3 regions of the Cytobacillus mangrovibacter genome follow, and region 3 is predicted to be linked to each of the others. Evidence: riboswitches for the same ligand, from Rfam matches in the RefSeq annotation. Region 3 holds a riboswitch; each other region holds the start of a gene.

Region 1 (4,314 bases), on a different contig from region 3:
TCCCTACTATTTATCAGGATCGTCCCGCCATTCATATGATTATCAGAGATATAAGCGAACAAAAGCAGACAAAAAACCTCATTATTAATTCGGAAAAGCTGACAATTGCTGGGCAATTGGCTGCAGGCATTGCACATGAAGTAAGAAACCCGCTTACTGCAATCAAGGGGTTCTTTCAGATGATGGAGAATGATTTAAAAGAGAATAAGATGTATTTTGATGTTATCTCTTCAGAAATCAATCGGATTGAAACCATTCTGAATGAATTATTGGTGCTCGCTAGACCTCAAGAAGTTAAATTTGAGAAAAAGAATATTGAGGTAATTATCAATCATGTGATCACTCTACTCAAAACACAGTCTAATTTAAATAGCATCGAAATAATAATGAGCATTGAACCTAATTTACCGCTTATCAATTGTAATGAAAACCAATTAAAACAAGTGTTTATCAACTTCTTGAAAAATGCAATTGAAGCGATGACTCAAGGCGGCAGCATTATGATTGACATTCGCAAACAATATGCAGATAGACTTGTTATTCGAATCATCGATCAAGGTTCAGGCATTCCCATACATTTATTAAACAAAATTGGTGAACCCTTTTTCACAACCAAAGAGCAAGGGACAGGCTTGGGCATCATGATTTGCAAAAATATTATTGATGAGCATCAGGGGGAAATTAATATTGACAGCTCATCGAACGGAACAAAGGTAGAGATCTGCTTACCTTTTTCTTGAGTACCTTTTCCTAGTTGAAATAAATCCCCATTTATATAGAAAAAGCACAGCATGGTTGCTGCGCTTTTTTTTGCATATTTTATAATTATTAATCCTTTTTTGCAAATGTACTTGGCATCACAACAGCAACAACTTCTCCACGGGCACAAACGGCATCCTCAGCAAATACTTCCACATCTATTTTCCACTTCTTCGGATGAATTTCTGTGATTGCTCCAACCGCTTTTAATGCTACACCTTCTGGAGTTGGTTTGACAAAGTCTACCTTTAACGATGCTGTTACAAATCGAGGTGGCTCTGCACCATCCCCTACTTCATGGCCATTTTTGCGATGAAGTGCTAATGCCGCTGACCCAGTTCCGTGGCAATCGATTAACGACGCAATCAGTCCGCCATAGACGAAGCCTGGAATTGCTTTATGCTCCTCATTTGGTGTATAAATGGTCAATGTTTGTTCCCCGTGCCAGCCTGTCCGAAAATGATGACCCTCTTCATTCAGACGTCCACACCCATAGCACCAGGCAAAGTCATCTGGGTAAATATCCTGAACTGCATGTACTACTTTTTCCTCCATTATACTACCCCCTTTTTTGAATAGTATAACATATCAAACTCATTTTACTTTTTTAAATTTTGGATAACCTATTAGAATAGCAATCACTCCACAAATCCCAATTAAGAAAGGATAATAGGAAAATGGAAGAATACTCATAGGAGAAATACTAGCAACCCCTGCAGCTACTAATATTTGCGCTCCATAAGGAATCAGCCCTTGCACACAACAGGAAAAGATATCTAATAAACTAGCTGATTTACGAGGGTCAATCCCATATTGATCAGCAATATTTTTCGCTAATGGCCCCGCAATCAAAATCGAAATCGTGTTATTAGCCGTTGATAAATCAGTTAATCCAACAAGCCCGGCAATGCCAAACTCTGCGCCTTTTTTCGACTTAATGTTTCTCGTAACAATGTGGAGCAAGAAATCAATTCCGCCATTATGTCTAATAAGTTCTACCATGCCTGCAATCAGAATAGCTAAGAATGAAATTTCATACATACCTGCCATTCCCTCTCCTATCGTTTGAACCAAAGTCATGAATTGGTAGCTTCCATCCATTAAGCCTACGATCCCAGCCAGTCCAATCCCTAAAGCAAGAACAAGAAAGACATTGATGCCAATTAACGCAAAGATGATCACTAAAACATATGGAAGAATCTTCACCCATTGATAGGATTGCTGCATCACTTCAGCATTCTCTCCCATTGTTATTGCCCCTAGAATTACACATGTCACAATAGCAGCAGGCAAAACAATCCAGAAATTCACTTTGAATTTGTCCCTCATTTGCGTATTCTGTGAACGAACGGCAGTAATGGTCGTATCTGATATAAAGGAAAGATTATCACCAAACATTGACCCGCCAATTACAACTGCCATTGCAAGTGCCATTGAAATATCCGTTTGCTCACTAATCCCGACTCCAATCGGGGCTAGTGCAACAATGGTCCCCACTGATGTCCCCATCGATAAAGAAATAAAGCAGCCAATAATAAACAATCCGACCATGAGGAAATTCTGAGGGATAATGGACATGGCGAAATTCACTGTAGAATCAACAGCCCCCATCCCTTTTGCCACCTCTGAAAACGCACCAGCCAAAAGGAAAATCAAAACCATTAACATGACATTCGAGTTTCCAGCACCCTTACAAAAAAGATCTACTTTAGAGTTAAGCGTTTCCTTACGATTCATCGCTAAAGCAACCACACATGAAATGGTAATCGCAACAATGACTGGAAACTTATAAAAGTCACCTGTTACAACACCTGTACCGATAAATAGAATTAAAAATACAACGAATGGCAGCAATGCCATTGGATTCCCTTTTTTACCTACTTCCATAAAATACACCCCCGAAAAATAATCGATCAAAGAGGCCATTTAGCCTTGTTCTGAACACAACAAAAAGACCCCTTCTTATAAAAACAAGAAGAGGCCTTATAAACGAATCTATAAAACACTCTTCTTATCTTTCAAGCATCTTATGCTTGCTGGATTTGGCACAGCAACTCATTCCTCCTGAGTTCCGCTGCCGAGATATCATTGGGCCAGTCCCTCCATCTCTCTTGATAAGAAGATATTCAATTACTAGCATTTGAATAAATAACAGATTATAGATTACAGTAAATCTCCTGTTCATGCAATAGTAATTTTTGGGCGAGGAAGTAGATGAACTAGGGCTTCCACTTATTTCATAAACCACACAATTTGTATGAAATGAATTATAATAGAAGAATAGATTGACCTTATGACAGGAGGATTCATAATGGCCAAGAATAAAAACCAAATCAATAAAGCCAAAGAAGAGATTCTTGCTGGAAGTAGAGAATCAGCAGCAGCAATAGCTATGGAAACTAGGAGAAGACCACAAATCTCACTCCCCTTTTTAGGGAAGTTCTTTACATTGAAAGTTTTGTTCATTGTAATGATCATATTTTTAATAGGGAGTTTGGGTGCCTTTACTTATATAAAACTATTTACTGGAAGCACATACAAAAGTGAAACAGTGAATATTGTTGAAGGGGTTCAAGAATTAGCCACATTAGCTACCGCTCAAGCAGTTGTTACGACAATTATAAAAGAAGAAGATAATAAGCTCTTTAATAAAGAAATTAGTGTTAATTTACCTGGTACGAAAAGAACAGTATTATTAATTGTCCCAGCAACCGTACTAGCTGGGGTTGATCTACAATCTATTACAAATGAAAGTATCATCGTTGATGAGGAAAACAAGGAAATTTCCTTAACCATTCCTCATGCAACATTCATCCAAGATCCTGCTATTCAAATGGATAAAGTGCAAACATACTCAGAGGGCGGCCTATTTAGAGGTGAAGTAAAATGGGACGAGGGTTTTGATCTTGCTGCTAAAGCACAAAATGGAATTATGGAGGAAGCTGCTGATTTAGACCTATTAACTAAAGCTGAAGATCATGCCGTCAATGTCTTAAATAATTTCTTTAGCCAGCTTGGCTATCAAGCTCATATCGACTTTAAATAAAGCATCGAGTATTTCATGCGATAATTGACTTTTCATCCAAAAAGCAACGAATCTATTTCTCTAGTGATTCGTTGCTTTTTCCTTTGCTTCCTATTATTCCTCAGCTAGAGCACGGCCTACTGCTCGGCCAGAGAAAAGACAACCGCCAAGAAAGGTCCCTTCTAATGCCCGATAGCCATGTAGTCCACCGCCTCCAAAGCCAGAAACCTCGCCAGCTGCATAGAGCCCTTGGATCACCTTGCTAGAAGAATCTAATACCCGTCCCGATAAATCCGTTTGTAATCCACCCAAGGTTTTGCGGCTGACAATATTCAATCGAACTGCAATAAGAGGGCCATTTTTCTTATCAAGAATTTTATGCGGGGCAGCTACTCGAATGAGTTTATCGCCTATATATTGACGTGCACCGCGAAGGGCTGTTATTTGTAGATCCTTCGTAAATTTATTATCCATTTCACGATCCCGTGCTTGTATTTGCCGTTCAATATTCTCAAGATCCAACAGCCTTT
Region 2 (4,314 bases), on a different contig from region 3:
TATCGATTTGAAACACTTGGCGTACATGGAGGGCTACAGGCTGATCCTTTAACAGGTGCGAGAGCTGTACCTATTTACCAAAATAATGCATACCAATTCAAGAATACTGAACATGCCGCTAATCTTTTTGGTTTAAAGGAAGCAGGCTATATTTATACTAGAATCCACAATCCAACAGTGACTGTTTTTGAGGACAGAGTAGCTTTATTAGAAGGCGGGGTTGGTGCATTAGCAGTTGCCAGCGGAATGGCTGCGATTACTTTAGCCATTCTAAATCTTGCACAATCAGGCGATGAAATTGTTGCTGCTTCTAATCTGTATGGAGGAACCTATAATCTGTTTGCAGTAACACTCCCTAAATATGGGATTCATGTAACGTTTGTAGATCCAGAGAATCCGGAAAATTTCCGTGCGGCCATTACAGAGAAAACAAAAGCTGTGTTTGCGGAAACGATTGGGAATCCGAGCTTAAAGGTGCTAGATATTGAAAAAGTTGCAGACATCGCCCATGAAAATGGAATTCCGCTGCTAATCGATAATACATTTGCTACACCTTATCTTTGCAGACCGATTGAACATGGTGCAGATATTGTCATCCACTCGGCAACGAAATGGCTGTTAGGCAATGGGACGACAATGGGGGGAATCATTGTAGACGGTGGGAAATTCGATTGGAATTCTCCTAAATTCCCTGGATTTACAGAGCCAGATTCAAGTTACCATGATCTCGTATATAGCGAGGCTCTAGGCCCTGTCGCCTATATTACGAAAGCTAGAGTCCAGCTTTTAAGAGATTTAGGACCTGCTTTAAGTCCTCAAAATGCATTCCAATTTACACTTGGATTAGAAACACTACATGTAAGAATGAAAGAGCATGTAGCCAATACAAAAAAAATTATCAAGTATCTGGAAGCCCATCCTGCCATTCATTGGATTCTCTATCCAGGGAATGAGAATCATCCGGATAAACCATTGGTTGATAAGTATTTATCTAAAGGGGCTGGTTCTGTCGTCGTCTTTGGGATTGCTGGAGGAAGAGTGGCTGGGGCGAAGCTAATTAATAATCTTGAGCTTTGGGCACATGTTGCAAATGTAGGAGATGCCAAGAGTTTGATTATTCATCCTGCTAGTACAACACATCAGCAGTTAGATGCAGAAGGATTAAAGTCTGCTGGTGTACCTGAAGACTTGATTCGGATTTCGGTTGGAATTGAGAATGCAGAGGATCTAATTGATGACTTAGAACAAGCCATTGAAGCAGCGACTGGAATTACTTCTCTTACAGCCAATGCTTAAATCAAGCTGTTTGATTGAAGTAAATATACTATTCTTAAAAATACTAAAATATTAACTTTTTTCCGTTGACACCCTTATTATTTCCGTGATACGATATCTAGCGTAGACAAATTACTTAATTAATTTAAAGTGTTAATTGAATATAGATGTTAAGCTCTTATCAAGAGAGGTGGAGGGAAGTGCCCTTTGAAGCCCGGCAACCGTCATGAAAATGAAATGGTGCCAATTCACACAAAGCGATGTTTGCTTTGGGAGATGAGAGAAAGGACAATAATTAATTTATGCCTTTCTGCTCATGTCAGAAGGGCATTTTCTGTTTTCTTTGAATGTTAAGTGCTTAGAGGCAAATACTGAATAGGTACTGTCTATTTTAAAAGTCTTCTAAATTGATATGGAAAATCGGATTTAAAGAGGGTGCAACATGACGATGATCTCAATAAAAAATATCCAAAAGATTTATCCTTCCAAACAAGGTCAAGTAAAAGCAGTTGATGATGTTAATATCGAAATTAATGATGGCGAAATTTTTGGTGTCATTGGTTACAGTGGAGCAGGGAAAAGTACATTAATTCGAATGTTGAATGGTCTTGAAATACCAACCGAAGGAACAGTAGTTGTTGCAAATAATGAAGTGTCTAAAATAAAAGGCAGCCAGTTAAGAAAGGCTCGCCAAGAAATTAGCATGATCTTTCAGCACTTCAATTTACTTTGGTCAAGGACTGTTAGACAAAATATCTCATTTCCGCTTGAGATTGCAGGTGTGTCAAAAAGAGAAAGAGCTAAACGAGTAGATGAATTAATCAAGCTTGTTGGTCTTGATGGAAGAGAGGATGCCTATCCATCACAGCTCAGTGGTGGGCAGAAGCAACGGGTTGGGATTGCTCGAGCACTAGCTAATAATCCAAAAGTATTATTATGTGATGAAGCAACATCCGCTTTAGACCCACAAACTACGGACTCGATTCTCGATTTACTTGTAGATATTAATGATCGTTTAGGATTGACGATTGTGTTAATTACACACGAAATGCATGTGATTCGAAAAATCTGCCATCGTGTTGCTGTGATGGAAGAAGGTAGAGTAGTTGAACTTGGACCAGTTCTAGAAGTATTTAAAAATCCACAAGAATTAATCACAAAACGTTTCGTACAGCAAGTCACTGAACCTGAGGAAACTAGAGAAACAATTGAACACTTGCTTGACTTATATCCTCATGGTCGTGTCGTGCAATTAGGCTTTGTTGGAGAGTCAGCAGAACAGCCGCTTATTACGAATATTATTCGGAATTTTCAGGTGACGGTTAATATTCTTCAAGGAAAAATATCGCAAACTCAAAATGGTTCTTATGGCACATTATTCATTCATCTTGATGGTGAGACAGAAGAGCTAGATAAAGCGATGAAATTTATCCATTCCCAGCAAGTTGGAGTGGAGGTGATCTCAAATGCTTAATGAATGGTTTCCAAATGTGAACTGGGAGAAAATGTGGGATGCTACGGTTGAGACCCTTTATATGACAAGTATTTCAGTAATAGCTACTTTTATCCTTGGTGCAGTAATGGGATTATTACTTTTCCTAACATCTAAAGGGAATATATGGGAGAATGGAATAATTAATAAAATCATTGGGGCGTTCGTTAATATTTTCAGATCGATTCCCTTCATTATATTAATCGTTCTCCTTATCCCATTTACGACATTTTTAATGGGCACAATGATTGGGGAAAATGCGGCACTCCCAGCTTTAATTATTGGCGCTGCTCCTTTTTATGCTCGAATGGTTGAAATCGGGTTAAGAGAAATTGATAAAGGTGTCATTGAAGCGGCTAAATCAATGGGGGCAAAAACAAGCACAATCATCTGGAAAGTTCTCTTACCGGAATCAATGCCTGCTCTTGTATCAGGTATTACTGTAACCGCGATCGCGTTAGTAGGCTATACAGCGATGGCTGGTGTTATTGGTGCAGGGGGTCTTGGGAATCTTGCCTTTCTTGAAGGCTTCCAAAGAAGCAGAGACGATGTTACCTTAATGGCTACAATTATTATTCTTGTCATTGTATTTATCATTCAATTTATTGGTGATTTCATAACAACAAAATTAGATAAACGATAAGGAGAGGTCAAAAATGAAAAAATTATTACCATTTGTATTCGCATTAGCAATTACTCTTTTCCTTGCTGCATGTGGAACATCAGACGAAAAAGGCAGTGAAAATGGTGCGGCAAGTGAAGGAAATGAAAGTGGAGAATCTTCTAAACTAACAGTAGGTGCTTCAAATGTTCCGCATGCTGAAATTCTTGAAGAAGCTAAACCAATTTTAGCTGAAAAAGGAATTGAATTAGAAATCGTTACATTCCAAGATTACATCCTTCCGAACAAAGCATTAGAATCAAAAGAATTGGATGCAAACTATTTCCAACATATTCCTTACCTTGAGCTTCAAATTGAAGAAAATGGTTATGACTTTGTTAATGCTGGTGGAATTCATATTGAACCAATGGCTGTATACTCGAAAGAATATGATTCAATTGCTGATCTTCCAGAAGGTGCACATATTATCTTAAGCAACTCAGTAGCTGAGCATGGACGTATTTTATCCATTTTAGAAAAAGAAGGCTTAATTAAGTTAAAAGACGGTATTGATAAAACAAAAGCAACACTTGAAGATGTCGTTGAAAATCCAAAGAATGTCGATTTTGATGCAAACTATGAGCCAAAACTTTTAACACAAATTTTCAATAATAATGAAGGCGATGTAGTAGTTATTAACTCGAACTATGCAATCGATGCGGGTCTTAATCCGATTGAAGATTCAATTGCCATTGAGGCGAATGAATCACCATATGCGAATATCATTACTGTTCGTAAAGGGGACGAAACAAAAGATTCAATTAAGACACTTGTGGAAGTTCTTCGTTCGAAAGAAATTCAAGATTTCATCCTTGAAAAATACAAAGGTGCAGTTGTACCTGTATCTGAATAATTTAAATAGAAAAAGCAGGCTCCTAATGGTGTC
Region 3 (4,314 bases):
TTTTTAAAAAACCGATTAGAAAAGTTTGCAAAATAGCGTCTAAAGCGACATTTGGGCGTAAAAAAAGAGAGACCTTATTAATCTCTCTTGCAAATTTAATGTGTTCAGTAAGTTGTATCTTTCTAGTTGTATAAAATTTATGTTTATTATGCGGTTTTGAATTTCCCACGTATATGACTGCCATTTGGAGTAGGCACCTTCTTCCAAAAAATATCAAACCAAAACTTTCATTCTCATTTATCGCTCAGTATCTCCTGCACTTCTTCCTCTTTAAGTCCAGTTATATTAACGATATCAGAGACATGCAATCCCCTTTCTATCATTCTTTGGATGATACTTGCCATCCCTTCCTCTCTCCCTAATCTCCTTTCCCCTCTAATGTTCGAAAGTTGGTCACGTAAATATTTTAATCTGGCTTCATATAACACTTTATTTTCTTTATTGGCACTCAGGTTTTCCCATTCAATTAATGCTTCACGTACTTCTTGTTCATTCATCGCTAATTCCTCCAGTTCAAAACTAATGCGCAAGCGCCTTGATCACCCCCGACAAGCACAAGACAAGCCTCACGGAAAGGTGTCCTTTACCTTTCTGGGAGGATTGGCTTGTGACCTCGAGGGGGTAGGCGCTGGAGCTGAACGCAGAAACCTATTGAAAAGGTAGCCACAACATCCAAATGTATAATTTGATAGATAGTGAAAAATTCCAGTATCACCGGTTTTCTTTTCATAATCAGCGGCTGTTAACATCATTAACCACGGTAGTTCAGGTGGTGGATTATTTTTTATCTCACGTCTATATTTCCTCCATTTTACCATAAACTGTGAAAGATCAAAGGCATGGAATTCTATATGGGGACTCCACAGAAAATGTTCTGTGTCTTCTCTAAGATGAAACACATTGTGGAAGCTGTCAGTTTCATGTGGGAATAGTGGGTAGTTTAGGATACTGATCATAATGGTTGGAGGCAAATTTCGATAATTTTCTCCAGCTGCTAGAGAGGCTGAAAATAATCTTGACCAATAATAAAGGACACGTTCTGGCATATCATGTTGATTCGCTAATTGTATTTCCACATTAATTCTTTCACTAGCAGAGGTAAATACCAATATATCCAATCTACTTGTTTTTCCATCTAGTTCTTCTTTGATCAATTCCGTATTTTCGTATTGTACGTCAACAATTCGTTCTGTACCTTTTCTGTGAAGTAAATCATTTAGGAATGCAATGGTAATGTTTTTTCTCTTAGGATCTCCAAATAATTGCTTGAACATAAAGTCCATTTTTAAATCGAGGTATTCCTTGGTCATGAGGGATCTTCCTTTCGGGGAAATATTTAATAGAATCATTTGAGGTTGATTTTTATGAAAGAATTTAAATGGGTTAATGAGAGCATGTAATACGAGGACAAGGGTAACATTTTAGTAGATTCGAGGGAAATGTTCATCCACCTCTTCTTTCGTTAAACCAGCTATTTTGGCGATTTTTTCTATTTCAACTCCTTTTATATAAAGCTCTGTTAACATTAAATGGCGTTCCCACTTTTCTTTTTCTTTTCCTTCCAATTCAAATTCCCCATTGTATCCTTTCTCCATTTTATTCACCCCATTTCTTTTTTTATTTATTATGCCCATTTCGACAAATATTTTAGAATTCCTGCTATGAATTATAAACCGTAATTTTTTTAAAAATTAAATTGACAAAACGTCTTTTTAAGTGTAAATTGATTAATAATTTAATATTTTCAAATTTTCTTATCCAGAGAGGTGGAGGGACTGGCCCTTTGAAGCCTCGGCAGCGGACTTTTTTAAGTACTGTGCCAATTCCAGTAGCGAAATGCTACAAGATAAGAAGAGCGGAACATTTATGTATGTAATCAGCCCTCTTCTTATTTTTATGAAGAGGGTTTTTTGTATTAAAAAAATATAAAAAGTAGGGAGAAGATTCAAATGACAAAAACATTAGTAAAGGCTCCATTTCGTGCAGATCATGTAGGAAGTTTGTTACGCCCAGAAAGAATTCATCAAGCAAGAAAGGATTTCCAAGCAGGAACACTAACTGCGGGGGAGCTTCACGAAATTGAAACAGAAGAAATCAAAAAAGTAGTGGATAAGCAAATTGAAGTGGGCTTACAAGCGGTGACAGATGGGGAGTTCCGTCGCAGATTCTGGCATACTGATTTCCTTGAGCACTTACATGGGGTCGAAGGGTATGTGCCTGAACACGGTTTTAAATTTAAAGGCGAAGAAACGGAACGATATGATGTGCGTGTCGTTGGAAAAATTTCTTTTAACCAGGACCATCCGCATATTAAAGACTTTGTTGAATTTAAAGAAATTGTTGGCGATCGTGCTGTTGCTAAACAAACGATTCCAAGTCCGAATCAATTATTTAATGCTGGGATTCGCGATAAGGAAATCTATCCGAACATTGAAGAATATGCAAATGATGTGATTCAAACCTATCGTGAGGCCATCAACGCTTTTTATGAGGCTGGTTGTCGATACTTGCAGCTAGATGATGTTTACATAGCTGGTCTGAATGCGCCTGACATTCCTTTTAATGATAGCGGTGCGACTCGCGAGGAATTAATTGAATTGGCATTGAAGGTTGTAAATGGTGTGCTTGAGGATAAACCAGAGGATTTAATCATTACGACTCATCTTTGCCGGGGCAACTATCGTTCGAATTGGGCCTTTGAAGGCAGCTATGCCAAAATTGCTCCGGTCCTGTTTGCGAAAGAGAAAGTGAACGGTTTTTTCCTTGAATATGATGATGACCGTTCAGGCGATTTCACGCCATTAGAATATATTCCAAATGATGGCCCTCAGGTTGTTCTTGGCGTGTTTACATCCAAGCGTGGCGAATTAGAAGCGAAGGAAAACATTATTGCACGTGTGAAAGAAGCGTCTCAGTATGTGCCACTTGAGAATTTATGCATCAGCCCACAATGTGGCTTTGCCTCCACTCACCATGGCAATATTTTAAGTGAAGAAGAGCAATGGGAGAAACTGAAGTATATTGTTGATATTTCGAAAGAGATTTGGGGATAAGAATGTGGAGTGAACACCATTTAGATGGTGTTCGCTTTCCTTTTATTATTTTTTTAAAAACAAAACCGAGTAATCATACATGAATAATGAATTTTGTTTTCTAACGGGAGGATTTATTGGATGAATAAAAAGTGGTTGAGGTCAGTCGTGGTTCTTACAATCGCATCTCTTTTGATTGCAGGCTGCAGTAGCAAAGAGTCGTCAGGAGCCGCATCTGATTCAGATAAAACAATACGCATTAGTTTTAACCCTGGTCCTTATAATGACCAATTTATAAAAGGGGTTGCCCCCTCCCTTGAGGAAAAAGGATACACCATTGAGTACACGGAATTTACAGATGGAATTCAGCCGAATATTGCGGTTGCAAATGGAGAGCTTGATGCAAACGCGCACCAGCATTCCTTCTATCTTGATTCCATCAATAAGAGAGAAAAGCTTAATTTGACCGGTGCCGTTCAAGTTCCAACACCGCCAATGGGGCTCTATTCTCAAAAACATAACAGTTTAGATGAAGTAACTGAAGGGGCACAAGTTAACGTCCCTAATGAGCCGCCAAATTTACTTCGCGCTTTAACGCTTTTGCAGGATATCGGATGGATTACCATCAAAGATAATATCGATCCTTTACAAGCGACCATATTTGATATTGAATCCAATCCCCATCAGTTAGATTTTATTTTGACTGACCCGGCACAAGGACCACGTGCACTCGAGGATGTTGATTTCGCTGCCATTCAAGGGAATTTCGCTGTATCCAATCATATGAAGCTAACTGAAGCGCTTGCCTTAGAAAACATGACAGATCAAAATATCGTCATTGTTGCAGTGGATAAAAAAAACGTGGATAAACCTTTTGTGAAAGACATGATTGATGCCTATCATTCACAGGATTTTAAAGATTATATCCTTTCAAATCCAGATTATGAAGGATACCAATTACCAGATTATTTTAATGAATAATTGAATTCGATAAACGTTTAACGTTGAGAGGAGTCTTTCCCCAGTGAATTTTAAAGCATCCACACTAGTTGAACAACTGCCTAATCATTATTTTAGTTCCTTACATGAAAAAGTTGCCGCTTATCAGCGCAAAGGGATCGATGTCATCAATTTAGCGAATGGACATCCTGACCAGCCCACTTCTGAAGAGATCGTAAGTACATTGAAAAAAGCGGTAGCCGATAAGGAAAATCAAGGGTACCCCTCCTTTTATGGAAAAAAAGGCATAAGGGAAGCTATTGCTACCTTTTATAAGCGGGAA

The links. A riboswitch is a leader RNA that binds a small molecule or an ion and turns the genes downstream of it on or off. The one in region 3 is predicted to bind S-adenosylmethionine.
Region 1: it holds a riboswitch for S-adenosylmethionine, as region 3 does, so the genes downstream of both, ACFYKT_RS15640 (Na+/H+ antiporter NhaC family protein) here and ACFYKT_RS07225 (5-methyltetrahydropteroyltriglutamate--homocysteine S-methyltransferase) in region 3, are expected to answer to the same signal.
Region 2: it holds a riboswitch for S-adenosylmethionine, as region 3 does, so the genes downstream of both, ACFYKT_RS09940 (methionine ABC transporter ATP-binding protein) here and ACFYKT_RS07225 (5-methyltetrahydropteroyltriglutamate--homocysteine S-methyltransferase) in region 3, are expected to answer to the same signal.

The regions. Positions count from the first base shown of each region.
Region 1 is NZ_JBIACJ010000008.1:152,378-156,691, reverse strand. Features, by position in the region: gene ACFYKT_RS15650 (PAS domain S-box protein) at 1-740, shown strand, start outside; gene ACFYKT_RS15645 (PaaI family thioesterase) at 829-1,314, opposite strand; gene ACFYKT_RS15640 (Na+/H+ antiporter NhaC family protein) at 1,354-2,646, opposite strand; SAM riboswitch class I at 2,768-2,880, opposite strand; gene ACFYKT_RS15635 (DUF4230 domain-containing protein) at 3,071-3,805, shown strand; gene ACFYKT_RS15630 (FAD-binding dehydrogenase) at 3,899-4,314, opposite strand, start outside.
Region 2 is NZ_JBIACJ010000004.1:286,811-291,124, forward strand. Features, by position in the region: gene ACFYKT_RS09935 (O-acetylhomoserine aminocarboxypropyltransferase/cysteine synthase family protein) at 1-1,296, shown strand, start outside; SAM riboswitch class I at 1,451-1,558, shown strand; gene ACFYKT_RS09940 (methionine ABC transporter ATP-binding protein) at 1,724-2,749, shown strand; gene ACFYKT_RS09945 (methionine ABC transporter permease) at 2,742-3,410, shown strand; gene ACFYKT_RS09950 (MetQ/NlpA family ABC transporter substrate-binding protein) at 3,424-4,281, shown strand.
Region 3 is NZ_JBIACJ010000003.1:167,253-171,566, reverse strand. Features, by position in the region: gene ACFYKT_RS07240 (hypothetical protein) at 234-497, opposite strand; partial or broken gene ACFYKT_RS07235 (Rpn family recombination-promoting nuclease/putative transposase) at 681-1,310, opposite strand; gene ACFYKT_RS07230 (hypothetical protein) at 1,422-1,595, opposite strand; SAM riboswitch class I at 1,752-1,853, shown strand; gene ACFYKT_RS07225 (5-methyltetrahydropteroyltriglutamate--homocysteine S-methyltransferase) at 1,950-3,053, shown strand; gene ACFYKT_RS07220 (MetQ/NlpA family ABC transporter substrate-binding protein) at 3,174-4,013, shown strand; gene ACFYKT_RS07215 (aminotransferase class I/II-fold pyridoxal phosphate-dependent enzyme) at 4,057-4,314, shown strand, end outside.